4 regions of the Streptomyces sp. NPDC058371 genome follow, and region 2 is predicted to be linked to each of the others. Evidence: riboswitches for the same ligand, from Rfam matches in the RefSeq annotation. Region 2 holds a riboswitch; each other region holds the start of a gene.
The links. A riboswitch is a leader RNA that binds a small molecule or an ion and turns the genes downstream of it on or off. The one in region 2 is predicted to bind cyclic di-AMP.

Region 1 (7,037 bases), on a different contig from region 2:
GTCAACGTCGGCTGGGCCGAGGGCCTCCACGCCCGCCCCGCCTCCATCTTCGTCCGGGCGGCCACGGCCTCCGGCGTCCCCGTGACGATCGCCAAGGCGGACGGCAACCCCGTCAACGCCGCGTCGATGCTCGCGGTCCTCGGCCTGGGTGCCCAGGGCGGCGAGGAGATCGTCCTGGCCTCCGACGCGGAGGGCGCGGACACCGCGCTCGACCGTCTGGCCAAGCTGGTCTCCGAGGGGCTCGACGAGCTTCCCGAGACCGTCTGAGCTCGCTCGACTTCACGCCGGGGCTGCACGGCCCCGGCGGAAGCGGCCGCGCGCCGCGGGGGCTTCTCCCTTAATGGTGGCGACCACCGACGCCACATAAGAGATTGTCCCGAACGCACATCGAAGGGCTCGTCCGGTATTCCGGTCGAGCCCTTCGGCCTTTCCATTCTGCGGGCAGCAAAAATAATCCCCCGCGAATTACTCCTCTTTGTATACGGCGCTTTTGTTAATGCCGCAGGCCCGTCATGTTTACGGGATGTTGCGAAGTCCTCACACGGTCCGGGCGGTCCCCGCTATCCCCGCGCCCGGGGAAACGAAGGCGGTGCGCCGCGCTCGCCCGTTCGGTGTGCAGCGCGGTGATCGCGCGCGCCCGCTCGCTGTCGCCGCGCGCGACGGCGTCCACGATCCCGCCGTGCTCCGCCCAGGACTCCGCCGGGTTGGCCGGCGCCTCCACCGCGTACATCCAGGCGATCTTGTGCCGCAGCTGGGCGAGGGTGGACGTCAGCGCGGGGCTGCCGGACGCCTGTGCGAGCGTCTCGTGGAACCAGCCCCCCAGGGAGCGCAGATCGTCGCTGTGGCCCCTCCTGGCCCGCTCCTGGCCCAGTCTGACCAGGCCTCGCAATACCTTGAGGTGGGCTTCGGTGCGGCGCTGTGCGGCCCGGGCGGCGCCCAGCGGCTCCAGGAGCATCCGCATCTCCAGCAGGTCCGCGGCCTCCCGCTCGTTCGGCTCCGCGACGCACGCGCCCGCGTGCCGCCGGGTGACGACGAAGCCCTCGGCCTCCAGGGTGCGCAGCGCCTCGCGCACGGGGACGCGGGAGACGCCGTAGCGCCGCGCGAGCAGTTCCTCGGTGAGTCGGCCGCCCCGCTCGTAGACACCCGCGACGATGTCATCACGGATCGCCGTGCATACCGAGTGCGCCGGAATGCGCATGAGCGGACCTCCGCCTTAATCCTCGCGAAACGCCGTCGATTGACGCTTGTTCAGTGACTCTATTGCAGAGAGACGGAATTTCCGATGGCGGACCGGAATCCATGGATATTTTTTGGACAGCGGACCGTTCGAAACGGCGAAGGCCCCGGCTCTATGAGCCGGGGCCTTCGAAGTCCGTACGCGGTCGACCGGGCGCACGCGTGCGCGCGCCCCGCGGGCCTGTGTCAGACGTTCACGCCGTGCGAGCGGAGGTAGGCGACGGGGTCCATGTCCGAGCCGTACTCGGCCGTCGTACGGGCCTCGAAGTGGAGGTGGGGCCCGGTGGTGTTGCCGGTCGAGCCGGAGAGGGCTATCTGCTGCCCCGGGGTGACCGTCTGCCCCACGGAGACACCGATGGACGACAGGTGGCCGTACATGGTGTACGTACCGTCGTGCATCTTGATGACGATCTGGTTGCCGTACGCGCCTCCCCAGCCGGCCGTCACGACGGTGCCGGAGCCCACGGCGTGGACGGCGGTGCCGGACGCGGCGTGGAAGTCCACACCGGTGTGGCTGCCGGAGGACCAGAGGCTGCCGCCGGTCTTGTAGCCCGTGGAGACGTACGAGCCGGTGATCGGCGAGACGAAGGTGTTGAGGCGCTTGCGCTCGGCGGCGCGGGCGGCACGGGCCTTGGCCTCGCGCTCCTTCTCGGCCTTCTCCGCGGCGCGCTTCCTGGCGGCCTCCTCGGCCTTCTTCAGCGCGGCGGCCTCCTCGGCCGCCTGCTGCTGGGCGGCGGCCTGCGCGTCGATCTGGTCGGCGACCGAGTCGCCGATGGTGACGGCCTGGGTCAGCCCGGTCTGTTCTACGGAAGTGTCCGCGGCGAATGCCGGAGCGGCCAGGGTTCCGATGACACCGGTGGTGGTGAGCACTGCGACGCCTGCGGCGTTCTTGGTCGTACGGGTGAGCCTGCTCGGACGACGGTGCTTCCCGGTGGCACGGGTGAACGCCATGAAGGGGCTGGTCCTTTCCTTCCTTCTCGCCTACCGGGTTAGCTGACGGGTTCGGAGCAGGAAGGTCTCCTACGGGACCCTTCCAGGAAGGGCGCCCGATTCACCCCAGGGACTGCGATGGGTCCCCGGCTCCCCTGGCTCGCGCCGTACGGGGACTCGGCGATGACTGTCCGGTGCCGCGGACGCGGCGCACTGCCTGACGAACAGCCGGACTGACGCTAAACGGGACATCTTTCAATCGACAAACGGATCACGGCTTTTGTAGTGCATGCCACAGGGCAGATGCATGATCAACCCATCAATACGGACATATTGAGGGCGAGTCCGGGCAAGCCACTCCGAAGTACGGACAAAGAAGGGCCCAGGCGACTCTTCAGTCACCTGGGCCCGTTGGGAGTTGTCGCTCTACTCCGCGGTCACGACGCTCACTTCACCGATCCCGAGGGCTCGTACGGGCTCCGCGATCTGTGCCGCGTCGCCGACGAGGACGGTCACCAGCCGGTCCACCGGGAAGGCACTCACAGCGGCCGCGGTGGCCTCCACGGTGCCCGTCGCGGCGAGCTGCTGGTACAGCGTCGACTGGTAGTCGTCCGGCAGGTGCTGCTCGACCTGGTCCGCCAGCGTGCTCGCCACGGCCGCGGCCGTCTCGAACTTGAGGGGCGCGACACCCACCAGGTTCTGTACGGCGACATCGCGCTCGGCGTCCGTCAGGCCCTCCGCCGCGAGGGTGCGCAGCACCTTCCAGAGGTCGTCCAGCGCCGGGCCGGTGTTGGGCGTGTCCACGGAGCCGCTGATGGCGAGCATCGCGGCGCCCGTGCCGTCGGGAGCGGACCGCAGCACCTGGCCGAACGCCCGCACGCCGTAGGTGTATCCCTTCTCCTCGCGCAGGACGCGGTCCAGGCGCGAGGTGAGGGTGCCGCCGAGGCAGTACGTACCGAGCACCTGCGCGGGCCACACGCGGTCGTGCCGGTCGGCCCCGACGCGGCCGATGAGCAACTGCGTCTGGACGGCGCCGGGCCGGTCGACGATGATCACGCGGCCCCGGTCGTCGGCGGTCACCGGCGGCACCGGGCGCGGCTCGGCGGACGAGCCGGTCCAGGCACCGAGCGTGTCGGCGAGCAGCGCGTCGAGATCGACACCGGTGAGGTCACCGACGACCACGGCGGTGGCCGTGGCGGGGCGAACGTGCTTCTCGTAGAAGGCGCGTACGGCCGCCGAGTCGATGGCCTGCACGGTCTCCTCGGTGCCCTGGCGAGGGCGCGACATGCGCGAGGTGACCGGGAACAGCTCCTTGGAGAGCTCCTTTGCGGCGCGGCGGGCCGGGTTGGCGGTCTCGTGCGGGATCTCGTCCAGCCGGTTGCGGACCAGCCGCTCGATCTCGCTGTCGTCGAACGCCGGTGCCCTCAGGGCGTCGGCGAGCAGCCCGAGGGCCTTCGGCAGGCGCGACACCGGGACTTCGAGCGAGAGGCGCACACCGGGGTGGTCGGCGTGCGAGTCGAGAGTGGCGCCGCAGCGCTCCAGCTCGGCGGCGAACTCCTCGGCGGAGTGTTTGTCGGTGCCCTCGGAGAAGGCCCGGGCCATGATCGTGCCCACACCGTCGAGACCGGCCGGCTCGGCGTCCAGGGGCGCGTCGACGAGCACCTCGACGGCGACGACCTGCTGACCGGGGCGGTGGCAGCGCAGCACCGTCAGGCCGTTGTCGAGCGCGCCGCGCCCGGGGGCCGGGAACGCCCACGGCCTGGCCTCGCCGGCCTGGGGCTGCGGGTGGAACTCCATGCTCGCGAGCTCGGTCACTTCGCCGACTCCTCGTCCTCGTCGGTGGCTTCGGCGGCCGCTGCGGCTTCCGCCTCTTCGGCGGCTGTCGGCTCGTACACGAGCACCGCGCGGTTGTCGGGCCGCAGCCGGGCCTTGGCGATCTCCTGCACCTCTTCGGGGGTGATGGAGAGCACGCGCTGTACGGCGGTCAGGGCGAGCTGGGGGTCGCCGAACAGGACGGCGTACCGGCACAGTTCGTCGGCGCGGCCCGCGACCGTGCCGAGCCGGTCGAGCCACTCGCGCTCCAACTGGGCCTGGGCGCGCTCCATCTCCTCGGTCGTGGGGCCCTCCGCGGCGAACCGGGCGAGCTCCTCGTCGACCGCGGCCTCGATGACCGGGACCTCGACGTCACCGGACGTCTTCACGTCGAGCCACCCCAGGGAGGGCGCCCCGGCGAGCCGCAGCAGGCCGAACCCGGCGGCGACAGCCGTGCGGTCGCGGCGTACCAGCCGGTTGTAGAGGCGGGACGACTCGCCGCCGCCGATGACCGTCAGCGCGAGGTCCGCCGCGTCGCACGCGCGCGTGCCGTCCTCCGGGAGGCGGTAGGCGGCCATCAGCGCACGCGCCGGGACCTCCTCCTCGAGGACTTCGCGCAGCTGCTCCCCGATGACCTCCGGCAGGGAGCCGTCGCGCGGCGCGGGCTTGCCGTCGTGTCCGGCGATGGAGCCGAAGTACTTCTCGATCCAGACGAGGGTCTGCTCCGGGTCGATGTCCCCGACGACCGACAGGACCGCGTTGTTGGGCGCGTAGTAGGTGCGGAAGAACGCGCGGGCGTCCTCCAGGGTGGCCGCGTCCAGATCCGCCATGGATCCGATCGGGGTGTGGTGGTACGGGTGGCCCTCCGGGTAGGCGAGGGCGGTCAGCTTCTCGAAGGCCGTGCCGTAGGGGACGTTGTCGTAGCGCTGCCTGCGCTCGTTCTTGACGACGTCCCGCTGGTTCTCCATCGACTCCTCGTCGAGCGCGGTGAGGAGCGAGCCCATGCGGTCGGCCTCCAACCAGAGCGCGAGCTCCAGCTGGTGGGTGGGCATGGTCTCGAAGTAGTTCGTGCGCTCGAAGCTGGTCGTGCCGTTCAGCGAGCCGCCGGCGCCCTGGACGAGCTCGAAGTGGCCGTTGCCCTTCACCTGGCCCGAGCCCTGGAACATCAGGTGCTCGAAGAGGTGGGCGAGTCCCGTACGCCCCTTGACCTCGTGGCGCGAGCCGACGTCGTACCAGAGGCACACCGCTGCGACCGGGGTCAGGTGGTCCTCGGAGAGCACCACGCGCAGGCCGTTGGCCAGGCGGTGCTCGGTCGCTGTCAGGCCTCCGGAGCCTGCCTCAGCTGTGGCCGTGTGACCCATGGGCATGTACGTCCCTTCGATCGCGGAAACTGCAGAATTCCTGCCGGTCCTGCCACTGTATGCAAGCGCGCAGACGGCTGGCGAAGTTCCCGCACCTCGTACGCCGAGAGCGAGACTTCCGTACGCCGGGAGCGGGACGGCCGAAAGGGCCGGGAAGGAGCCGTCGGGTGACGGGATCCGGGGGTGCGGACGCGCCGTGACGACGTGCGCACGGCCCGGCCCGGAGCGTGAACGGACGGGTCGTGGTCCGCGTTGTCAGTGGAGCGGTCCACAATGGTGCGCGTCAGATCCCGTTCATGTTGGTGAAGGAGCCGCAGCAGCGATGGCCCGCCGCAGCACGAAGACCCCGCCGCCCGACGACTTCGAGGAGCGGATCCTCGACATCGACGTCGTCGACGAGATGCAGGGCTCCTTCCTCGAGTACGCGTACTCGGTCATCTACTCCCGGGCCCTGCCGGACGCCCGCGACGGGCTCAAGCCCGTACACCGCCGCATCGTCTACCAGATGAACGAGATGGGCCTGCGCCCCGACCGCGGCTATGTGAAGTGTGCCCGCGTCGTCGGCGAGGTCATGGGCAAGCTCCACCCGCACGGCGACGCGTCGATCTACGACGCCCTGGTGCGCCTGGCGCAGCCCTTCTCGATGCGGCTGCCCCTGGTCGACGGGCACGGCAACTTCGGCTCGCTGGGCAACGACGACCCGCCCGCCGCCATGCGGTACACCGAGTGCCGGATGGCCGACGCGACGTCCCTGATGACGGAGTCGATCGAAGAGAACACGGTCGACTTCGCGCCGAACTACGACGGCCAGGAGCAGGAGCCGGGCGTCCTGCCGGCCGCGTATCCGAACCTCCTGGTCAACGGCTCTTCCGGCATCGCCGTCGGCATGGCCACCAACATGCCGCCGCACAACCTCGGCGAGATCATCGCGGCCGCCCGCCACCTGATCCGCTACCCGGGCGCCGACCTGGACACGCTGATGAAGTACGTCCCCGGCCCCGACCTGCCCACCGGCGGCCGCATCGTCGGTCTCTCCGGGATCAGGGACGCGTACGAGTCGGGCCGCGGCACCTTCAAGATCCGCGCCACGGTGGCGGTGGACAACGTGACGGCGCGCCGCAAGGGCCTGATCGTCACCGAACTGCCCTTCGCCGTCGGCCCGGAGAAGGTGATCGCCAAGATCAAGGACCTGGTCGGCGCGAAGAAGCTGCAGGGTATCGCCGACGTCAAGGACCTCACCGACCGTTCGCACGGGCTGCGCCTGGTCATCGAGATCAAGAACGGCTTCGTGCCGGAAGCGGTCCTGGAGCAGCTCTACAAGCTGACGCCGATGGAGGAGTCCTTCGGTATCAACAACGTGGCTCTGGTGGACGGTCAGCCGCTCACCCTGGGCCTCAAGGAGCTGCTGGAGGTCTATCTCGACCACCGCTTCGAGGTCGTGCGCCGCCGCAGCGAGTTCCGCCGCAGCAAGAAGCGCGACCGGCTGCATCTCGTCGAGGGCCTCCTGGTCGCCCTCATCGACATCGACGAGGTCATCCGGCTGATCCGGTCCAGCGAGAACTCCGCGCAGGCGAAGGAGCGCCTGATCGAGCGCTTCTCGCTCAGCGACGTGCAGACGCAGTACATCCTGGACACGCCGCTGCGCCGGCTGACCAGGTTCGACCGCATCGAGCTGGAGTCGGAGCGCGACCGGCTGAA
Region 2 (7,037 bases):
GTACGGCGGGTTCGTGGGTGAGCCCGCCGAACATCACATGGCTCATGCGCTCCAGCTGGGAGTGCACCGCGTCGTTCAGGACCGGGTGGTTGTAGCCGTGGATCGCCGACCACCACGAGGACATGCCGTCGATCAACTCGCCCGAGCCGTCGGCCATCCGCAGCCGAACTCCGCTCGCCGACTCCACGACGAGCGGCTCCTGCCGGCCCGGCATCGGACCGTACGGATGCCACACATGGCGTCGGTCGAGGTCGAGCAGCTCGCGCACGGACAGGTCAGGCATTGGGCGCGAGTTCCGTTCCGGCGCCGCGACGGCGTACGGCGACCAGATCCGTACGCGCCTCGTTCACCTGCGGCGCGGCGGCGGACCCGCAGACCCCACCGCCCTCGTGGGAGCAGCCCGCCCCCTCGTGCGATCCGCACCCGGCGTCTTCGCCGGACCCGCATCCCGCGCTCGCGTGCGAGCCGCAGCCGGCGCCCGCCGGCACCCGGTGCTCCGGAAGCGTCACCTCGCCCGCGCCCTCCACCTCGAACCCGGCGTCCGCGATCATGTCCAGGTCCGTCTTGCCGGCCTGGCCCTCACTCGTGAGGTAGTCGCCGAGGAAGATCGAGTTGGCCAGGTGCAGCGCCAGCGGCTGCATGCTGCGCAGATGGACCTCGCGGCCGCCGGCGATGCGGACCTCGACGTCCGGGCAGACGAACCGGACCATCGCCAGGATCCGCAGACACCGCTGAGGCGTCAGGTTCCACTCCTTGGCGAGCGGCGTGCCCTCGAAGGGGATCAGGAAGTTCACCGGGACCGAGTCGGGGTCGAGCGCGCGGAGCGCGTGGACGACGTCCACCAGGTCCTCGTCGCTCTCGCCCATGCCCGCGATCAGACCGGAGCAGGCGGACAGGCCGGCCGCGTGCGCCTTCTGGACCGTGTCCACCCGGTCGGCGTACGTGTGCGTGGTCGTGATGTCCCCGTACGTCCCCTCGGACGTGTTCAGGTTGTGGTTGTACGCGTCCGCGCCCGCGTCGCGCAGCCGCTCGGCCTGGCCGTCGGAGAGCAGGCCGAGGCAGGCGCACACCTCGACGGCCTCGTTCTGGTCCTTGATCGCCTTGATGGTGTCCGAGACCCGGTCGACGTCACGGTCCGTCGGACCGCGCCCGCTCGCTACGAGACAGACCCGCTTGGCGCCCCCGGCCAGCCCCGCCGCCGCGGCCTGCGAGGCCTCGTCGGGCTTGAGCCAGGTGTACTTCAGGATCTCGGCCTTCGACCCCAGCCGCTGCGAACAGTACGAGCAGTCCTCGGGGCACAGGCCCGACTTGAGGTTGACCAGATAGTTGAGTTTCACCCGCCGGCCGAACCAGTGCCGGCGTACCTTGCCGGCCGCCGCCACCACATCGAGCAGGTCGTCGTCGGAGGTGGCCAGCACGGCCAGCGCTTCGTCCCGGCTCGGCAGTTCGCGCCGCAGCCCCTTGTCCACCAGCGTGTTCAGCAGGTCCATGAGGCACGATCCTGGCCTATGCGGCGGCTCCGGGCCAAGGAGAGATTGCACAACAGAGACGGTTCGAGGTGTGGGTATTGCCACATCCTGGGTGCCCGGCCGGACGGCTAGGGTCTGTGCACTGCCTACAAAACGACACCAGGGCCCGGAGGCGCCAGCATGGCCGGATCGCCGTTCTCGTGGATCGACGAGCAGGCGCACCAGCGGCGCCGGGCCGGCCTGGTCCGCACGCTGCGCCCGCGCCCCGCCGACTCCCCGCTGCTGGATCTCGCGAGCAACGACTACCTCGGTCTCACCCGGCACCCGGAGATCACCGGGGCGGCCGCGGAGGCCGCGCACCGCTGGGGAGGCGGCGCCACCGGCTCGCGGCTCGTCACCGGCACCACGGAACTGCACGGCGAACTCGAACGCGAGCTCGCCGACTTCTGCGGCTTCGAGTCCGCGCTGGTCTTCTCCTCCGGATACGCCGCCAACCTCGCCGCGGTCACCGCGCTCGCGCCGCACGGCTCCCTGGTCGTCTCCGACGCGGGCAACCACGCGTCGCTGATCGACGGGTGCCGGCTGGCCCGTGGGACGACGCAGGTCGTGGCGCACGCCGATCCGGACGCCGTCCGCAAGGCGCTGGGCACCCACGAGGGACCCGCGATCGCCGTGTCCGACACGGTCTTCTCGGTGGACGGGGACGCGGCGCCACTGGCCGGACTCGCCGCGGCCTGCCGTGAGTACGGCGCTGGACTCGTCGTCGACGACGCGCACGGGCTCGGGGTGCTCGGCGACGGCGGACGGGGTGCCGCGCAGGCGGCGGGTCTCGCGGGCGCCCCCGACACCGTCGTGACGGTCACGCTCTCCAAGTCGCTCGGCAGCCAGGGCGGCGCGGTTCTCGGCCCCGCACCGGTCATCGACCACCTGGTCAACGCGGCCCGGACGTTCATCTTCGACACCGGTCTCGCCCCCGCCGCGGCGGGGGCGGCCCTCGCGGCGCTGCGCCTGCTGCGCCGCGAGCCGGAGCGCGCGTCACGGGCCCGGGAAGTGGCGACGGCCCTGCACACCCGCCTGACGGCCGAGGGCCTGGAGGCGGTACGACCGGACGCCGCTGTCGTCTCCGTGCGGGCGCCGTCCCCCGAGCGGGCCGTCCGGTGGGCGGCCGACTGCCGTACGGCGGGACTCGCCGTCGGCTGCTTCCGGCCGCCCTCCGTGCCCGACGGTATCTCCCGGCTGCGGCTGACCGCCCGCGCGGATCTCACCGACGGGCAGATCGACCACGCCGTACGCGTGATCAGCCGTACGAGGTGAACGGTTCGAAGGGCTCGGGGGTCAGCTCAGAGCGGCGATGAAACCCTCCCAGGCGGCGGGGCCGAAGAGCAGGGCGGGTCCTGTCTTGTTCTTCGAGTCGCGGACGGCGACCAGTCCGGCCCCTGGGCCCGGTCCTGGTCGCGCGGTCTCGACACAGTTGTTCATTCCGGTGCTGCGGCTGCTGCGCAGCCAGTGCACGCCGTGCAGAGAAGTACTGGAAGCTACGTACCGAGGCATTGCGGACATGGTGCCTCCTTACGCGCCGTCACGTATCGCGGCGATGTAGTCCAACGAGTCCTTGGGCGAAAGGGCGTGGAACTGAAGGGCGTTGAAGGCCTCGCTGTAGGCCTGGAGGTCTTCTTTCCGTTCGAGGTAGAGGCTACTCGTCATGTGGTCAAGAACAACAACGTCCAGATCAGTTGTGTTCGGAAATGAGAAGATAACGAAAGGCCCGCTGATGCCGATATGCGCGCCGGCGGCGAACGGCAGCACCTGAAGTCGCACGTGAGGAAGGTGTGCCGCCGCCAGCAGACGCGCCAGCTGCCGTTCCATCACCTCGCGCCCGCCGACCGTCCGGCGCAGCACCGCCTCGTCCAGTACGGCGGTCAGTTCCAGCGGCGGATTCGAACGCAGCACGTCCTGCCGGGCCAGCCGTACTTCGACCAGCGCGTCCAACTTGCGCTCCTCCAGGCCGTCGACGGCGGCCCGGGTCACCGCACGGGCGTACTCACGCGTCTGCAACAGACCCGGCACTACTGAGGTCTCCAGCGTGCGCATTCCGCTGGCCTGGGACTCCAGACTGATGAAGTCGCGGTACGTGGGCGGCAGTACACCGCGGTAGGCGTGCCACCAGTGATGGCGGCCGTTTCCCTCGGAGCCGGCCAACCCGACCAGTAACTCGCGCAGTTCGGGGTCCGCCACCCGGTACGCGTCGAGCAGCAGGCAGACGTCGGCCGGCTTCACTCCGCTGATGCCGGTCTCGATACGGCTCACCTTGGACTGGTGCCAGCCGACCAGGCGGGCCGCCTCACCACTGGTGAGGCCCGCCGCGGCGCGCAGACCGCGCAGCTCGGCGCCGAGCTTGCGGCGCCGCACCGCTGGACCGTGTTGCATGGCCGTCTCCTTCCGCCCGGCACGCGGCCGTCACGGCGACGGTAGAGGATGAGCAGGGAGCCCGCCCAAATACGGTCGGTCGTCGGAGAGTTCACCGCTTCGAGCGACAGATATATGCATATCTCCGTGGATCGCCACCCGTGACGCCCCTAGTGATGGCAATCTGGCGCGAAGCACCAAGTCCGGGACCGTACTCGAACCATCCGCTCCGTGTTGTCGGACTCCGGTCCCGTGGGAAAGGGACGACGTCGCCATGGCAGATCACCAGGAAGCATCCGTCACTCTGCCGAGCGATCCCGCCTCGGTCTCCGCGGCCCGAAAATACGTCGCCACCGTGCTGGCCGAGTGGGGCCTGCCGGGCGACACGGAAATCGCCGACACCGTGCGCCTGATCGTGTCCGAACTCGCCACCAACGCCGTCCAGCACACGCTCGGGCAGTCGCCCACCTTCACGGTGGACCTCTGTCTCGACCGTGACGAGCACCTGCGCATCGGGGTCACCGACAGCCATCCGCGCTTCCCGAAACGTTTGCCCGCGGCCGTTCAGCAGGACAACGGGCGGGGCCTGGTCATCATCCGCTGGCTGACCGCCGAGTGCGGAGGCAAGCTGACCGTCCGGCCCACCCGTGAGGGCGGCAAGACGGTCGCGATCCAACTGCCGTGGTCGCTCCCCGCGGAGCCGGTGACGGCGGGCCAGCAGGAGCCTTGACACCGCGGCCGACCGACGAGGGCCCGAGTGCGGGTACGTCCCCTACGGGTGTGCTGCGGCGGCTCGGGACCGGAAGCACGGGAAGGGCCGGACGCCAGGACCGGCCGGACCGCAACGGCGCTTCCGTACGCCCGTATGGGTGACGCGACGTCTCTCGCGTGACCGGTGAGGTCGCGGGCGGCGGGCGCAGGGGCTCGTTCCTCGCCCTGCGGGCGCTGGGTGCCCCTGGGGGAGGGCCTGGTCGCCGTGAGGCGGCGTCAGCCCTCCGGGGGCGACGGCACGGGCCGCCACCCCCGGACGCGGATCAGCCGACCCGGCCGTACCAGACGCTCTTCGTCCAGATCTTCTGGAGCTTCACGACCTCTCCGGTCTTCGGGGAGTGCCAGATCCGTCCCTTCCCGGCGTAGATGCCGACGTGGTACACGTTCCGGCCCGAGTGGAAGAACACGAGGTCTCCGGCCTTGCGGTGCGAGGCCGAGACATGGTGAGTCTTGTTGTACTGCGCCGCGGCCGTACGAGGCAGCTTCTTGCCCGCCTTCTTGTACGAGTAGAGCGTGAGCCCGGAGCAGTCGAAGCGACGCGGTCCCGTGGCTCCGTACTTGTACGGGGAGCCCTTCTTGGATGCCGCGATCTGAAGTGCCTTCGTCGCAGGTGTGGCCGCTGCGGCGTCGGATGCGACGCCCGGAACCACGAGGCTGCCGCCCACGGCGGCGATGGTGAGAGCCGAGGCCGTACCGGCCCTGGTCCACAGCGACGGGACACGATTGAGCGCAGTCATGCGCAACCCTTCGTCAGCCGCCTGTGAAGGATGACCTGTCGGATTCGGGCTGGCGAAGTTGCCCGGCCGCTGCTGCGGCTTCACCCCAAGGGCTGCTCGGAACGACTGTTCCGGCGACCCGTCGTGCTTGGGTCCTCCACTCCTGCCGATCCACTCCTGTCGACCGGTCATCCGCGCGGCGGCAGGACTCGGCGTCCGCCCGGATCGCCCCGCCGCTTTGGCGGGGGCTTGTCGTCGGAAGGGATCTTCACCCATGGATGTCTGAAAAACCGAACGGAACCGGGGATTTGTGGGGTTACTCACCACTCACCCGTTCGGGTGGACACCCCCCATTTCGAACGGGGGTTGGGGGTGCCGACCATGCCCGCACCTGCGGCGGAATGCCTCATTCCGCCCGAGCTATACGCGCGTTGCGCAAGTCGTGGGGGCCCTTGAAGGGGGGCGTGTCTACGCCATTGGGGGGTACACCGTTTGGTGCGTTTGTGTCCTGGTCCGGACACCTCGCCGGGCGCTCGTGCGCGGCCGGCGAGGGTGTGGGCGCGTCAGATCTCCGCGTCGGGCGGCACGGTGACGCGAGCGGCCCGGCGTTCGCCGTCCAGAACTCGCAGGGCGCGCGCCAGGGTCGGCGCGTGCACCTCGCTCTCGCCGCGCTGGTGCATCAGGGTGAGCGCGTCGCGGAGTGCCGTCGCCTTGCTCACCAGCGCCTGGGCGGCCCGCAGTCCGCGGTAGGTGTCCCCGGGGCGGGCGGGGTTGATCCGGCCGAGCAGGTCGACCACGTCGAGGTAACGGTCGATCAACTCGGCCTCGGCGCGCGTCAGTGCGGGCAGCGGGGGCAATTCGGGTGGGAGCATCGGCAGTTCACCTCTCGCCGGGCGCGGTGCGCGAGTCCTTGCGGCTCGCGATGATGCGGTCCACCAGTCCGTACGCCACCGCCGCCGGCGCGTCCAGAATCCTGTCCCGCTCGATGTCCGCGGCGACCCGCTCGGGACTCTGCCCCGTGTGCCGCGCGAGCATCTCCTCCAGCATTGTGCGGCTGCGGACCAACTCCTCGGCCTGGATGGCCAGATCGCTCGCCTGACCCTGGATCGGTTCGTGGATCGAGGGCTGGTGGAGGAGGACGCGCGCACCCGGCAGTACGGAGCGTTTGCCCGGCGTGCCCCCGGCCAGCACCACGGCCGCGGCCGACGCGGCCTGGCCCAGACAGACCGTCTCCACGTCGCAGGTGACGAACTGCATCGTGTCGTAGATCGCCGTCATCGCACTCAGCGAGCCGCCTGGGGAGTTGATGTACAGCGAGATGTCCCGGTCCGGGGCCAGATATTCGAGGTGCATGAACTGGGCCGTCACGTCGTTCGCCGACGTGTCGTCGATCGGTGTCCCGAGGAACACGATCCGCTCGTCGAGAAGCTTCGAGTACGGATCCAGCGCCCGGTGTCCCGCCGCGGTGCGTTCGGTGAACTCGGGCAGGACATAGCGGGCGGACGGGCTGTCCATGGCGCACGCCTCCTTGATCGACTGGTCGACATCTGTAAAAAATGTACAGGACGTACGTTAGCCGTCGGAGGGTACTCGCTGACAGCGAAATCCCCGCCGAGCGAGGGCTCGACGGGGACTTCGGTGTCAGCGACCGTTTTCGGTGCGGGCAGAGGTGATC
Region 3 (7,037 bases), on a different contig from region 2:
CGTGAAGCCGTCCGCCGCCAACAACAAGCTGGACACGCAGCTCGCGAATCTCTCCGCGGACGCCGACGACTTCGCCGACCGGGCGAGCCGGACGCAGGAACGTATCGACCTCAAGGCCCAGCAGGACGCCCAGAAGCGGAAGGCGGCGGAGGAGGCGGCCCGCAAGGAGCGGCTGCGCCCCAAGTTCGTCCTGCCGGTCACGCAGAAGGGCCTCAGCGCCTACTACGGCCAGGCCGGCATCAACTGGATGTCCGTGCACACCGGCATCGACTTCCCCGTCTCGTACGGGACGACGGTGATGGCCGCGACGGACGGCACCGTGCGGACGCAGTGGAACAGCGCGTACGGGAACATGGCGATCGTGACGGCCAAGGACGGTACGGAGACGTGGTACTGCCACCTCTCCACGTACAAGGTGACGTCGGGGACGGTCGTGAAGGCCGGCGACCCGATCGCCTTCTCCGGGAACTCCGGCAACTCGACCGGGCCGCACCTGCACTTCGAGGTCCGTCCCGCGGGCGGCTCGGCGATCGACCCGCTGCCGTGGCTGCGTAGCCACGGGCTGGACCCGACGTAAGTCGGAGCGTTCAAGCCGGCGTCCAGGTGACCTGGGGCGCCTGCACCCCCGGCCCCAGACCGCCCTTCGGCCTGAACGGCCTTGTTCCCCAAGGCTGGACGGACTCAGATCCGCCGGGACCCGGCGACCAGCCGGGACCCGGGCAACCGGGCCGAGGAGCTCGGCCCGGTGCCTACAGCTTCTCCACCGGGGCGTACCGCAACAGCAGCCGCTTCGGCTTCGGCTCGCCGAAGTCGACCGTCGCCTCCGCGTTGGCCCCCGTGCCCTTGACGCCGACCACGGTGCCCAGACCGAACTGGTCGTGGGTGACCCGGTCGCCGACGGCCAGCGAGACCACCGGCTTCTCGGCGAAACCGCGGCGCGTCGCGAAGCCGGACGCGCCCGAGGCAGCGGACCGCGAGCGGGACGAGGAGAGCGAGGCCGCCACGCCCGAAACGGGGCCCGCGGACACGGAGCCCATGGACCCCGTGCGCTTCCAGTCCAGATGCGCGTCCGGGATCTCCTCCAGGAAGCGGGACGGCGGGTTGTACGAGGGCTGGCCCCAGGCGCTGCGCATGGAGGAGCGCGTCAGATAGAGGCGCTCCCTCGCGCGCGTGATGCCCACGTAGGCGAGGCGCCGCTCCTCTTCGAGCTCCTTGGTCTGGCCGAGAGCGCGCATGTGCGGGAAGACGCCGTCCTCCATGCCCGTCAGGAAGACGACCGGGAACTCGAGGCCCTTGGCGGTGTGCAGGGTCATCAGGGTGATGACTCCGTTGCCGTCCTCCTCGTCGGGGATCTGGTCGGAGTCGGCGACGAGCGCGACCCGTTCCAGGAACTCGGAGAGGCCGCCCGGCGTCTCGCCCTCACCGGTCTCCTGCTCGAACTCCAGGGCCACCGCGGCGAGTTCCTGAAGGTTCTCGATACGGGTCTCGTCCTGCGGGTCGGTGGACGCCTGCAACTCGGCGAGGTAGCCGGTGCGTTCCAGTACCGCCTCCAGGACGGTGGCCGGGCCCGCGCCGGACTCCACGATCGTCCGCAGGTCCTCCATCAGGGTGTTGAACCGCTTCACGGCGTTCGTCGAGCGGGACGCCATCCCGTACGCCTCGTCGACGCGGCGCAGCGCCTGCGGGAAGCTGACCTTCTCGCGCTGCGAGAGCGCGTCGATCATGGCCTCGGCGCGGTCGCCGATGCCGCGCTTGGGCACGTTCAGGATGCGGCGCAGCGGGACCGTGTCCTCCGGGTTCGACAGCACGCGCAGATACGCGAGGACGTCCCGGACCTCCTTGCGCTCGTAGAAGCGGACGCCGCCGACGACCTTGTACGGCAGGCCGACGCGGATGAAGATCTCTTCGAAGACACGGGACTGGGCGTTCGTACGGTAGAAGACCGCTACGTCGCCGGCCTTGGCGTCGCCCGCGTCGGTGAGACGGTCTATTTCCTCGGCGACGAACTGCGCCTCGTCGTGCTCCGTGTCGGCGACGTAGCCAGTGATCCGCGCGCCCGCGCCCGCGTTGGTCCACAGGTTCTTGGGGCGGCGGCTCTCGTTGCGCTCGATGACCGCGTTCGCGGCGCTGAGGATCGTCTGCGTGGAGCGGTAGTTCTGCTCCAGGAGGATCGTCGTCGCGTCCGGGTAGTCCTCCTCGAACTGGAGGATGTTGCGGATGGTCGCGCCACGGAAGGCGTAGATCGACTGGTCGGCGTCACCCACCACGCACAGCTCGGCGGGTCCGAGGTCCTCCTCGCCGGGCGGCACGTCCTCGGGTCGCTCGCCACCCGAGGGGCCGACCAGCTCGCGGACCAGCGCGTACTGCGCGTGGTTCGTGTCCTGGTACTCGTCGACCAGTACGTGGCGGAAGCGGCGGCGGTAGTGCTCGGCGACGTCCGGGAAGGCGCGGAGCAGATTGACCGTCGTCATGATCAGGTCGTCGAAGTCGAGGGCGTTCGCCTCGCGCAGCCGGGACTGGTACATCGCGTACGCCTGGGCGAGCGTCTTCTCGAAGCCGTCCGCGGCCTGCGCCGCGAAGTCCTCCTCGTCGATCAGCTCGTTCTTCAGATTCGAGATCTTGGCGCTGAAGGACTTCGGCGGGAAGCGCTTGGGGTCGAGGTCCAGATCGCGGCAGACCAGGGCCATCAGGCGCTTGGAGTCGGCCGCGTCGTAGATCGAGAAGGAGGAGGTGAAGCCGAGCCTCTTGCTCTCGCGGCGCAGAATGCGGACGCAGGCGCTGTGGAAGGTCATCACCCACATCGCGTTCGCCCGCGGGCCGACGAGGTGCTCGACTCGCTCCTTCATCTCGCCCGCGGCCTTGTTCGTGAACGTGATCGCGAGGATCTGGCCGGGGTGGACATGGCGCTCGCCCAGCAGGTACGCGATCCGGTGCGTGAGCACGCGCGTCTTGCCGGAGCCGGCGCCGGCCACGATGAGCAGCGGGGAGCCGGCGTGCACCACGGCCGCGCGCTGGTTCTCGTTCAGCCCGTCCAGGAGCGTGGCCGGGTCGACCGGGGGGCGTGGGGCGCCGTCGCGGTAATACCCTCCCGCGCTCTCTGCTTCGCTCGATCGGGGGGACCCCCCTCGGCTCTGCGGCACGTCGAAACGGCCGCCGAACAGGTCGTCCGGAAGCGGCTCGGCCGTCCCGTCCTCGGGCGGCGGCGGGGGCTCTTCCTCGTGGGCCGCAGAGGGCTTGAGGTCCGCCAGGAAGCTGTCGTCAAAGAGGCTGCTCATCGCTCTCCGAGTCTAGGCCGCCCTACTGACAACCCGCGGCCACCCCGGAAATCCGGCCGGCTTTCCCGGAGCGGGGCGGGGTGGTGGGCAGCTCGGTTTCATCCCGGCCTCGTCCCGGCCTCGTCCCGGCGCGTCCGAGCCTCTTCCGAGGCCTCCCAGCCCACCCTTGCCATCCGTAACTTATCGACTCCGCACAGTAAGTGGAATCGAATGGTCGCCCACGCGAGGCCGAGCGGCGGTCGACCACCCGGCGGCGCACAGCAAGCGGAACCCCTCACCCCGGACAACTCGCCCCAGACCCCTCCGGATTGACCGGACCGTCCGGCGACCATGGCGAAGGTCACGAAAATGTATCGGGCATATCGCCCATCAACCTTCACAGAAGTCACACGAGTTGGCTAACGTGCCGGTCAGGCCGCCCGACCCTCACCGGCGAACATCGCCGGGCCGGCGCGGCCTCCGCTGAGTCCGGTGCGCCCCCGCGGCAGCCGGAGCCGGGGACCCAACGATCCCGGGGTGAATCGGTCCAACCGCCTTGTCGGGCAAGGACCGTAGGGCAACCCTTCCGAACCGTCCGCCCGAACCCGACAGCTAACTCGGTAAGCGGACGATGGAAGGAGTCGCCTCTCTTGGCGTCGCATCGCAAATGGCCTCCTACGGGTACGCGCGTAGCGGGCATACGGACCCCGGGCCTCGCCACGGCGGCCCTCACCTCCGTAGCCCTTCTCTCGCAGACGGCGAACGCCGCGCCGTCGGCCGACCCCAAGCCCAGCCTCGAAGAGGTCGAGAAGAAGGTCAACGACCTCTACCACCAGGCCGAGGCCGCCACCGAGAAGTACAACGGGGCCAAGGAGAAGACCTCCAGGCAGCGCAAGCGCGTCGACACCCTCCTGGACGACGTGGCCCAGCGCACCGAGAAGCTCAACTCCGCGCGGGATGAGCTGGGCACGTTCGCCGCGGCCCAGTACCGCACCGGGGCCGCCGCCCCCGACACCGCGAGTCTCCTGCTGGCCGACAACCCGCAGGACTACTTCGACCAGACCCAGCTGATGAGCCGGCTGACCAGCCGCCAGAAGCAGGCCGTCGACGACTACGCCACCGAGCAGGCCGCGACGACGAAGAAGCGCCAGGAGGCCTCCGAGAGCCTCCAGGCACTGTCCACGTCGCAGACCACGCTGAAGTCGACCAAGGCGCAGGTCCAGCAGAAGCTCGCCGACGCCCGCGAAATGCTGTCGAAGCTGACCGCCGAGGAGAAGACGCGGCTCGCGGCGATCGAGGAGAGGAAGCGGGCAGAGGCCAAGCGCAAGGCCGAGGAGCTGGCCCGCAAGCAGGCCGCCGAGCAGAAGCAGCGCCGGCAGGAGGCCACCCAGCAGGGCATCGGCTCGGCCGGCTCCGGGACCTCAGCCGACGACGCCGCCTACGCGACGAAGGCCAACAAGGCCATCGCCTTCGCCCGCGCCCAGGTCAGCAAGCCGTACGTCTGGGGCGCGACCGGCCCGGACTCGTACGACTGCTCCGGCCTCACCCTGGCCGCCTGGAGGGCCGCCGGCGTCACGCTCCCGCGCACCACCTGGGACCAGGTCAAGGCGGGCACCACGGTCCCCGTCTCCGACATCAGGCCCGGTGATCTCGTCTTCTTCTACGACGACATCAGCCACGTCGGCCTCTACATAGGCAACGGCATGATGATCCACGCCCCCAAGCCCGGCACGTACGTCCGCGAGGAGTCGATCTACTACGCGGGCGACACGATGCCGATCCACAGCGTGGTGCGGCCGGCGTGAGGCCGGGAAGCGTGAGGCCGTAAAGCGAGACGCCGTGAGGCCGGGAAGCGTGAGCCGTGAGGCCGGGAAGCGAGACGCCGTGAGGCCGTGACGCCCCAGGGGGCGCGTTTCTGACTGCACGCGCCGGCTTGAGCGGCCTGCACGCTGGGCGCGCGCACCTCGGGGGGTACGCAACCGGGGGGCGCGCGAGGCGAGAGAGCCGCGCGAGACCAGTCGACCGGGCGTGCGGGGAAGAGGGCGTGCGGGCGTGCGGGGAAGTAGGCACGCGGGCGTGCGGGCGGTTTTCGCGCTCCGCGCGCTCGCGCCCTGCGCGCCCCGCGTGCGCAAGACGCGCAGCTCCCTAGCATCGGCCGCATGCCAGGCGCCTCCCCGCTCCTCACCTGGTGGGCGCAGCGCCCGCCCGCCGCCGGTGCCGCCGTCATGGCGACCGGCATCCTCTCGATCGGGCTGCATCTCACCGGTTACGAGACCCTGTCCCGGATCGCTCTTGTCCTGGCCTGCGCGGCCTGGCTGGCGCTGGCCGCGGACTTCCTGGCACGGCTCGTACGGGAACGGGAGCGGTGGCTGGCGGAGGCGGGGACGCCGGCCGCGCTGACGGCCGTCGCGGCCACCACGGTGCTGGGGGCGCGTTTCTCGGCGCTCGGGTGGCAGGGCCTCGCCGAGGCACTGCTCGCGCTGGCTGCCGTGCTCTGGCCGGGGCTGCTCGCCTTGGTCGTACGGCACTGGGGGCCTCGTATGCCCGGAGCCGTGTTCCTCGGGTGTGTGGCCACGCAGGGGCTCGCCGTACTCGGGGCGGCGCTTGCGGTGGCCGTGGGGAGCGCGTGGCTCGCCCATGCAGCGCTCGTGCTGTTCTGGCTGGGGCTCGCGCTCTACGCGGCCGGACTGTGGCACTTCGATCCCCGGCAGGTCGCCCGCGGCGCCGGGGACCACTGGGTGGCAGGCGGGGCGCTGGCGATCTCGGCGCTGGCCGGAGCGAAGCTCGTCACCGCGGGGCAGGCGGGTCTGTCCGTGTCGGGCCACGGCGGCCCGGTCCTGTGGAGCGAAGGCGACAACAGCGTCCTGCGGACCGTGACGGTCGCGCTGCTCGTGCTCGATCTGGCCTGGTACTGCGTCCTGGCGGCGGCCGAGCTGCGGTGGCCGCGGCCCCGTTACGACGTACGGCGCTGGGCGAGCGTCTTCCCGATGGGGATGACCGCGGTGGCGGCGCTGTCCGTGTCGACCGCAGTCGACGTTCCGTGGCTGCGCGGGCCCGGGCAGGTGCTGCTGTGGATCGCGATGGCGGCCTGGCTGGCGGTCGCGGCGCAGGCCGCGCACTCGGTCCGTGCCGGCCGGTCCGGCTGACGGCACCGCGTACCGTCAGCTGCCGGATGACCTCAGGTCCAGAGCACCGCGATGAAGATGTTCGCCGTGGTCAACAGGCCGACCAGCCCGAACGCACCCTTCTCGACCTTCTCCTCGTCCCGCTTCACATAGACGAGCCCCAGGATCACGATCAGCAGGGCCAGCTTCACGCCGAGCTTGATGTTGTTGAGCGAGTTGTCGTCGGCCTGGTTCAGGCCGACGAGCACGAACCCCGTGACCAGCATGGTGAGCGCGCCGTGCAGCATCGCGGGGACGAACCGGGCCGTGCCCCGGCCCATCGCCTTCATCTGGGTGAGAAACCCGCCGAGGAGGGAGGCGATCCCGATGATGTGCAGGCCGACGAAGAGATGGATGAGTACGTCCATGGGGCCGGAGCCTAATCGGGGGCCCCGGAGGCATCATTCACCGGCCCTCGGTTGTCACCGGTCCTCCGTCGTCACCGGCCCTCGGTTGTCACCCGCCCTCCGCCGTCACCGGCCCTCGGTAGTCACCCGCCCTCCGCCGGAGTAGTCGGCTGTCGCCGGGCTGGCCACTCCCTCGGCCTCATAGCACCGGCGCGCGCCCGGCCGGCCGGAAACCGCCGCTTCGGTCAGCGCATCGCGTCAAGTCGGCGGCG
Region 4 (7,037 bases), on a different contig from region 2:
TCCGTCACCGCCGCCACCTTCTTCGTACGCGTGGTGATGTCGCCCTTCGCGCACCCGCTGTTCACCGTCCTGACCGGCATCGGCTTCGGCATCGCCGCGCTGTCGCCGGAGGGCCGGCAGCTGCGCCGGGTACTCCTGCCGCTGTCCGGGCTGCTGCTCGCCATGGGCATGCACGCCGTCTGGAACGGCTCGTCGTCCTTCGGGGAGTACGGGTTCTTCGCCGTGTACGCGGCCTTCATGGTGCCCACGTTCGGGCTGCTCACCTGGCTCGTCATCTGGACCCGGCAGCGGGAACTGCGCACGGTGCGCGCCGAACTGCCCTCATACGCGGTCGCCGGGTGGCTGGCCCCGCCCGAGCCGTTCGTGCTCGGCTCCATGCGGGCGCGGCGGCTCGCCCGCGACTACGCCAGGCAGCACTTCGGCAAGGGCGCCGCGCGCTCTGTCGCCGAGTACGAGGCGTACGCGACCTCGCTCGCGTTTCTGCGGCACCGCGCGCGCCGGGGCCGTGCGGGCGCCGATTTCGGCGGCCGGGAACGGGAGTTGCTGCACGAGCTGTGGCGGCGCCGGGAGGTGGCCCGGCCCGCCCTGGCGTACGCGGCCCGGGCGACGGCACCGGTCGCGTTGCCGCCGTGGCCGATGTATACGCCCTTGTACGGCCGGCCGTACACCGGGTCGGCGACGCCTTATCCGGGCGGGGCGCCTTATGCCGATCCGGCGGCGGCGTATCCCGCGTACAACCCGTACCGGTCGTAGATACGGGGGTACGGGGGTACGGCACCGCCGGACAACGCCGTCACGGCTGATCGCCGTCGCGGCGGACATGAACTCCCGCCCCGGCAGCGCAAGAAAGGTCCCGGCCCGCGGGGCCAAGGAAGCCCCCGCCCCGCGGCGGAAAAGACGCCCCGCCCCGGCGGAAAAGACGCCCTCGTCCCCCGCGGAAAAGGCCCCCGCGAGACGGACCTACTGGGCCGACGCCGTCGTCAGCGTCGTCAGTTCCCCGTCCGTCAGGGTCAGGTCGGCGACACCGAGCAGCGCGGGGAGTTGCTCGACCGTCCGCGCGGAGGCGATCGGCGCGGCCACCGTCGGCTGGGCGGCGAGCCAGGCCAGCGCCACCGTGGCGACCGGGACGTCATGGGTCTGGGCGATCTCGTCGAGGGCCGCGAGGACCTTCACCCCGCGCTCCGTCTCCAGGTGCTTGCCGGCGCCCCCCGCCCGCGGGGAGTCGACGGTCGTACCGGGCCGGTACTTGCCGGTGAGGAAGCCGGAGGCGAGCGCGTAGTACGGGACGGCGGCCACGCCGGAGCGGGAGGCGACCTCCTGGAGAGGACCCTCGTACGTCTCGCGCGAGACCAGGTTGTACTCCGGCTGGAGGGCGACGTACCGCGCCAGGCCCTCGCGGTCGGAGAACTCCAGGGACTCCTGGAGCCGCTCGGGCGAGATGTTGGAAGCGGCGATGGCCCGCACCTTGCCCGCCCGCACCAGCTCGTCGAGCGTGCCGATGATGTCCTCGACGGGGACCGAGGGGTCGTCGCGGTGCGTGTAGTAGAGGTCGATGTAGTCCGTGCCCAGCCGGCGCAGCGACGCGTCGGCGGCGGCCCGCACGTTGTCCGGGGCCAGCCCCTTGTAGTCGGGGTGAGAGCCCACCTTGGTGGCCAGGACGACGTCGGAGCGGTTGCCGCGCGCGGCGAACCACTTGCCGATGATCGTCTCCGACTCACCGCCCGTGTTGCCCGGCACCCAGGCGGAGTACGTGTCGGCGGTGTCCACGAAGTTGCCGCCCGCGGCCGCGTAGGCGTCCAGTACGGCGAATGACTGCGTCTCGTCGGCGGTCCAGCCGAAGACGTTGCCGCCGAGGGCGAGCGGGAAGACCTCGAGCTCGGACGGGCCCAGCTTGCGAAGAGAAGTCATGTTGCACAGCAACACCGGTGGCGGAGCCATGTATTCCGCAAGGCCGCGGAAAAGCCGTACGAAACGGGTGGAGCGCCTCGCGTACGAAGCCGAGGCGCTCACACCGGAGAGCTGTCAGGCGTGCCGGGTGCCGGACCTGTCAGGGGTTGATGCCCTTGCTCTGCAGCCAGGCCATCGGGTCGATTCCGGTGGGGTTGCCGTCGGGGTGCACCTCGAGGTGCAGATGCGGCCCGGTCACGTTGCCGGTCGCGCCCACGCGCCCGATGACGTCACCCGTGGCCACCTTCTGTCCCACGCTGGCGCTGATGGAGGACTGGTGGCAGAACCACAGCTCCGTACCGTCGTCGAGGGTCAGGATCGTGCGGTATCCGTACGAACCGGCCCAGCCCGCTTCCGTGATGGTGCCGCTGTGGATGGCCTTGATCAGCGTGCCCGTGGGAGCCGCGAAGTCGAGGCCGGTGTGGTACCCGGAGGACCACAGTGCTCCGGCCTCGCCGAAGCGCGAGGTCAGCGTGTACGAGGAGGTGGGCAGCGAGTAGCTCTTGGCCAGCTTGGCGAGGCGCTCTGCCTCGGCCTTCTTCTTGGCCTCGTCCTCCGCCTTCTTCTTGACGGCAGCGGCCTTGGCCTTCGCCTCGTCCTGCGTCTTGGACGCTTCGGCGGCGGCCTTCTTCACGGCGGCGGTCTCGGCGGCCCGCTGGGCCGCGCTGTCGACCTGGTCCTGCTGCGACTCGGCCTGCTGCATGATCCGCGCGCGCAGCGCCTCGCCCGCGTCGGTGGTGCCCTGCGCGGTGTCGTCGGTGGTCAGACCGGCGCTGGTGAGCGGGGTGGCGGAGCCCTTCGCCGGGGCCTCGCCGTCGGATATCAGGGCCTTGGCCGAGGTGGCGACCGACGACAGGTCGGGCATCGAGATGGACACCGGGGGCTTGCCGGTCTGCGCGGTGGCCATGCCACCCGCGCCGACGGCGGCGATGACGCCGACGCCCAGAACGGTGGAGCTGCGGGCGAGTCCTCCGCCGCGCTGCTTGGAGACGCGGTGCCGGCCGCGGACGGGACGGACGGAATCCGCGGTGGGATTCCACTCCTCCCAGGGCCCCTCGTCGGTGCCGCCGCCGTAGCCGAAGGTGTCGCTCTGTTGCTCGGTCGGCGCGAACGAGGTGGGCTGTGCAGGCCGGTTGGACGCCACGTGGGCGCGCTCCTTTCCTTCCTTCTCGCCTACCGGGTTAGCTGACGGGTTCGGAGCAGGAAGGTCTCCTACGCGCGTCAACCACAGTGTGATCCACTGCGAAAGACGCCCGATTCACCCCAAGTTGGTGGTTCCCCGGTTCCCTTGCGGGATTCGGCGCTCGCGCACGGAGCCGACTCTTGTGACGGCTGTGACGACCGCGCTGCGTTATCGAACGTTAATAGACCCGGGCTACGGATTCCAAGCTGTTCGGACTGATCATTAACGTCTTCCGCCTGGACTTACGGGTCATGAGGGGCGGAAAACGGGCGAGTTGACCACGCCTCATAAACCCCAGTTCAATTGACGGTTCGTCAGTTGTTATGCGGAGGGGCGTCAGCCGGTCACCCCTGGTGACAACGATCAGGGACAGGGCGTACGACGCTCATGGCCGGCGTACGGCGAGCAGCGCGAGGTCGTCCGTCGTCCCGCCGCCCGTGTGCCGCCGCACATCCCGCGTGAGGGCCGCCAGCAGCGCGTCGGGCCCGGGGAAGACCCGTCCGGCCAGCCGCACCGCCGGATCGTAGAACTCCCCGTGCTCGTCGCGCGCCTCCGACAGCCCGTCGGTGTAGAAGAGCAGCGTGGCCCCGCTCGGGAAGGTCGCCTCCTCCGCGCGGTCGGGCAGGCTGCCCAACTCGCCCAGCCCGAGCGGCAGCGCGGGCTCCGTGGCCTCCAGGGTGCGCAGCGTGCCGTCCGCGCGCAGGAGCAGGGGCGGGGGGTGGCCGCGGCTGACGATGCGTACGACGCCGTCGCCGTGCGGGATCTCCGCGAGGACGGCCGTGGTGAACCCCTCGAAGGCGTCGAGTCCGTCGCGCCGGGTCCCCTCGCGCGCCAGCGCCCGCTCCAGTCGCTGGGCGACCGCCTCCAGCGTCGACTCGTGCTCGGCCGCCTCCCGGAACGATCCGATGACCACCGCGACGGCCGCCACCGCGCTCATGCCCTTGCCCCGGACGTCACCCACCACCAGCCGTACGCCGTGCGGGGAGTCCTGCACCGCGTACAGGTCGCCGCCGATGAACGCGTCGGCCTGCGCCGCCTCGTACCGGGCCGCGAACTCGAACCCGCCGATCCGTTCGGCCGGCCGCGGCAGTACGGCGCGCTGGGCGGCCTCGGCGATCTCGCGGGCCGAGGCGAGCCGCTCGTCGGTGCGCCGGACCAGGATGTTGATGAGGGCGGCCAGGACGGCGACGGTCGCCACCGTGACCAGTTCGGTCACCGCATCGACGTTCAGGGCGATGCCGAGCCTGATGCGGATGGTGAGAACGGCCACGAGGGCACCGAGCCCGGTGAGGATCGTGCCGCGCAGCGAGAAGAGGGGCGCGGCGACCAGCGGCGCCGCGGTGAAGAGGGGAACAGCGGTGAAGTCCGAGGGCGTGAAGTAGTCGTAGAAGACCCCGACCACGATGAGCAGCGCGGGCAGCGCCCGGACGAAGGTGCGGGCTCGCGAGATGCGCCGGGTGGCGGGCTCGGCGGGGGCCGGCGGGGGACTGTCCCCGAGCCCCGGATCGGGCACGGGATCGCTTGGCAGCCGACCCCCGGCCCGCTCGTACCCGTCGAGAACGGGATCCCCGGCCTCACGGGACGGTTCCCGGCGGCCGGCCCCGCCGGACGCTTCCTCCGGCCGCTGTGAACCTCCCTGCTGCCCCACCCGTCCAGGTTTCCCGGCGCGGGGGCGGGCGGCGACCGCTGAGGGCCGACCGGATGACGACCGCCGCACAAGGCGCTGGACCCTGATCGGACCCCCACACGACCGCCGCACAGGCGCCGGACCCTGATCGGACCCTCACGGCAAACACCAAGGGCCGGAACTCAATGATCTGAGTTCCGGCCCTTGGCCTTGAGTAGCGGGGACAGGATTTGAACCTGCGACCTCTGGGTTATGAGCCCAGCGAGCTACCGAGCTGCTCCACCCCGCGTCGGTAAACACCACTGTACGCCATGCGCGGGACCCCTCGCACACACGCTGACGTGCACCGGCCTTCACCGGGCGTATTCCGCCCACCGGCACCGGGAGGCCCGGGGCCGTCTAGTCGGCCGGGTTGCCCGCGTGGGTCAGCGTCTCCCAGGACACGAACAGATCGTCCGTGCCGGCGGGGCGCGTCTGCTCGACGAGCTTGTGGGCGGCCGGGACGTGCACGTCGAGCCGGTTCTCCAGGTGGTTGAGCGCGACCTCCACGTCGGGCCCCATGTTCCGGTCGACCTTCCCGCCGCACAGCCACGCGGGCGCCGCCTCCCCCATCTGGTACCTGGCGTGGAAGTCGAGCGCGGCCTTCAGCCGGTCCTTGACGTCGCGGTAGAGGTCGACGCCCTGGTGCCAGGCGGTCTCGGCGATATGGGCGGTGGCGGCGAGGGAGTACCCCACGTGCTTGAAGTTCCGGCAGGTCTCCTGCGCGACCCCGTCCATGTACCGCTGCTGCCCGAACCAGTACGTGGTCATCTTCTGCGGGGTGTCGACGGTGCTGCCGACCGGCGTGAGCGGCACGTGCCCGTCCTTCTGGAGGTAGAAGTAGGCGGGCACGCGCTGGCGGAACCGTTCCAGGGCGTCGTCGAAGGCCTGGTGGTCGTCGAGGAAGACGGCGATCCCGATGGCTGCGTCGGTCATGGCCAGGTCCCAGTTGCCGTTGAAGTCCGGGACTTTCTTGGTGACTTCGGGGAGATAGGCGGTGCGCAGCATGGTCCGGAACCGCTCCACCCGGTCGGCCGGCCAGCCCGCGCCCGGTGTGTACCGGACGAGCTCGGCGGCCCGCGACCAGGTCGACCCGGCCCACGCGGTCTGCAGCCCGGCGTCCTCCTCGGTGTGCCCCTTCACCTTGGCCGACCAGGCGTCCATGATCTCCCTGGCCTTGTCCGCGTGCTCCTGCTTGCCGGTGATGCCGAACAGCAGGGCCTGGGTGTAGGCGGCGATGGCGTCCTCGCGCTCCTCGACACAGCCGTGCACGGGCTTGGCCGACTTGTCGCCGCCCGGGCAGTCGACGCTGGCGTACGGCTTCGCCTGGTACTTGTACGAGCCGTACTTGCTGTCGCGCATGTCGAGGAACGCCTTCAGCCAGGGCTGGTTGCCCGCGTTCACGTGCTTGCGCACGGTGTCGAGCTGGCCCTTGCTGACCAGCACCCCGGGGTGCTGGAACGCCGCGTCCTTGGGCCGCGCCCGCGCCTGGGTGCGCGTCTGCGACGACGCCCCGCACGAGGCCACCAGCCCCACCAGCACCGGTGCGAGCAGCACCGCCGTCACACGCCGCCCGACTGAACGCATCGCTCCGCCTCCCGGGTCCACCACCGCACCGACTCACTCGCAGCCTGGTGCTTCGGCGGCACGCCCGCAGAATCTCTTAGCCCGTCCGGCGTTCGGGGGCAGGCCCTTCGGGCGAACGGGGGCGCGAGACGGGGCCGCGCGGGGCCGGGACCTCACGCCCGGTCGGCGCCGGCCGACCGGGGACGCGCGGGACCGGGGGACCTCACGCCCGACCGCAGCCGGCCGACCCGGAACGCGCGGGACCGGGGGACCTCACGCCCGACCGGCGCCGGCCGACCGGGGACGCGCGGGACCGGGGGACCTCACGCCCGACCGGCGCCGGCCGACGGCAGAAGGTGCCGATTGGGCGCCTTCGCCGACTCCTCGTACTCCGGGAGTACGACGACGTCGGCGCCCCCGGCGGCGAGAACCCCGTTTCCGTCGGCACCGGCGACGAACGTGTCGGGCTCCCGCCACGCCGTCACCACCCGCCGTACTCCGGCGTCGAGGATCAACCGCGCGCAGGGCGCGGGGCGTGACGCCCGTCGCGCGCACGGCTCCAGGCTGCTGTAGACCGTGGCGCCGGCCAGCCGCGGATCCGCGGGGTCGGTCTTGGCGAGCGCGGACTCCTCGGCGTGGGCCACCGGATCCGTCTCGCGGGAGTACCCGCGGGCG

Region 1: another riboswitch for cyclic di-AMP. It lies ahead of ACFWM2_RS35620 (M23 family metallopeptidase); the one in region 2 lies ahead of ACFWM2_RS10885 (C40 family peptidase).
Region 3: another riboswitch for cyclic di-AMP. It lies ahead of ACFWM2_RS23075 (NlpC/P60 family protein); the one in region 2 lies ahead of ACFWM2_RS10885 (C40 family peptidase).
Region 4: another riboswitch for cyclic di-AMP. It lies ahead of ACFWM2_RS34410 (M23 family metallopeptidase); the one in region 2 lies ahead of ACFWM2_RS10885 (C40 family peptidase).

What each region holds. Positions count from the first base shown of each region.
Region 1 covers NZ_JBHXJC010000018.1:51,868-58,904, forward strand. The annotation lists gene ACFWM2_RS35610 (HPr family phosphocarrier protein) at 1-267, shown strand, start outside; gene ACFWM2_RS35615 (GntR family transcriptional regulator) at 494-1,198, opposite strand; gene ACFWM2_RS35620 (M23 family metallopeptidase) at 1,423-2,187, opposite strand; cyclic di-AMP (ydaO/yuaA leader) riboswitch at 2,200-2,359, opposite strand; gene ACFWM2_RS35625 (M16 family metallopeptidase) at 2,593-3,981, opposite strand; gene ACFWM2_RS35630 (M16 family metallopeptidase) at 3,978-5,345, opposite strand; gene ACFWM2_RS35635 (DNA topoisomerase (ATP-hydrolyzing) subunit A) at 5,662-7,037, shown strand, end outside.
Region 2 covers NZ_JBHXJC010000002.1:728,402-735,438, reverse strand. The annotation lists gene ACFWM2_RS10915 (adenosylmethionine--8-amino-7-oxononanoate transaminase) at 1-283, opposite strand, end outside; gene bioB (biotin synthase BioB) at 276-1,490, opposite strand; gene ACFWM2_RS10905 (8-amino-7-oxononanoate synthase) at 1,650-2,783, shown strand; gene ACFWM2_RS10900 (DUF397 domain-containing protein) at 2,805-3,029, opposite strand; gene ACFWM2_RS10895 (helix-turn-helix domain-containing protein) at 3,039-3,896, opposite strand; gene ACFWM2_RS10890 (ATP-binding protein) at 4,150-4,605, shown strand; gene ACFWM2_RS10885 (C40 family peptidase) at 4,910-5,383, opposite strand; cyclic di-AMP (ydaO/yuaA leader) riboswitch at 5,387-5,587, opposite strand; gene ACFWM2_RS10880 (hypothetical protein) at 5,926-6,234, opposite strand; gene ACFWM2_RS10875 (ATP-dependent Clp protease proteolytic subunit) at 6,242-6,877, opposite strand.
Region 3 covers NZ_JBHXJC010000007.1:368,432-375,468, reverse strand. The annotation lists gene ACFWM2_RS23085 (M23 family metallopeptidase) at 1-577, shown strand, start outside; gene pcrA (DNA helicase PcrA) at 750-3,275, opposite strand; cyclic di-AMP (ydaO/yuaA leader) riboswitch at 3,726-3,897, shown strand; gene ACFWM2_RS23075 (NlpC/P60 family protein) at 3,905-5,059, shown strand; gene ACFWM2_RS23070 (tellurite resistance/C4-dicarboxylate transporter family protein) at 5,414-6,400, shown strand; gene ACFWM2_RS23065 (hypothetical protein) at 6,433-6,786, opposite strand.
Region 4 covers NZ_JBHXJC010000016.1:187,411-194,447, reverse strand. The annotation lists gene ACFWM2_RS34420 (PrsW family intramembrane metalloprotease) at 1-753, shown strand, start outside; gene ACFWM2_RS34415 (aldo/keto reductase) at 961-1,908, opposite strand; gene ACFWM2_RS34410 (M23 family metallopeptidase) at 2,048-3,091, opposite strand; cyclic di-AMP (ydaO/yuaA leader) riboswitch at 3,103-3,260, opposite strand; gene ACFWM2_RS34405 (PP2C family protein-serine/threonine phosphatase) at 3,516-4,643, opposite strand; tRNA gene ACFWM2_RS34400 (tRNA-Met) at 4,973-5,046, opposite strand; gene ACFWM2_RS34395 (alginate lyase family protein) at 5,157-6,383, opposite strand; gene ACFWM2_RS34390 (dihydrofolate reductase family protein) at 6,686-7,037, opposite strand, start outside.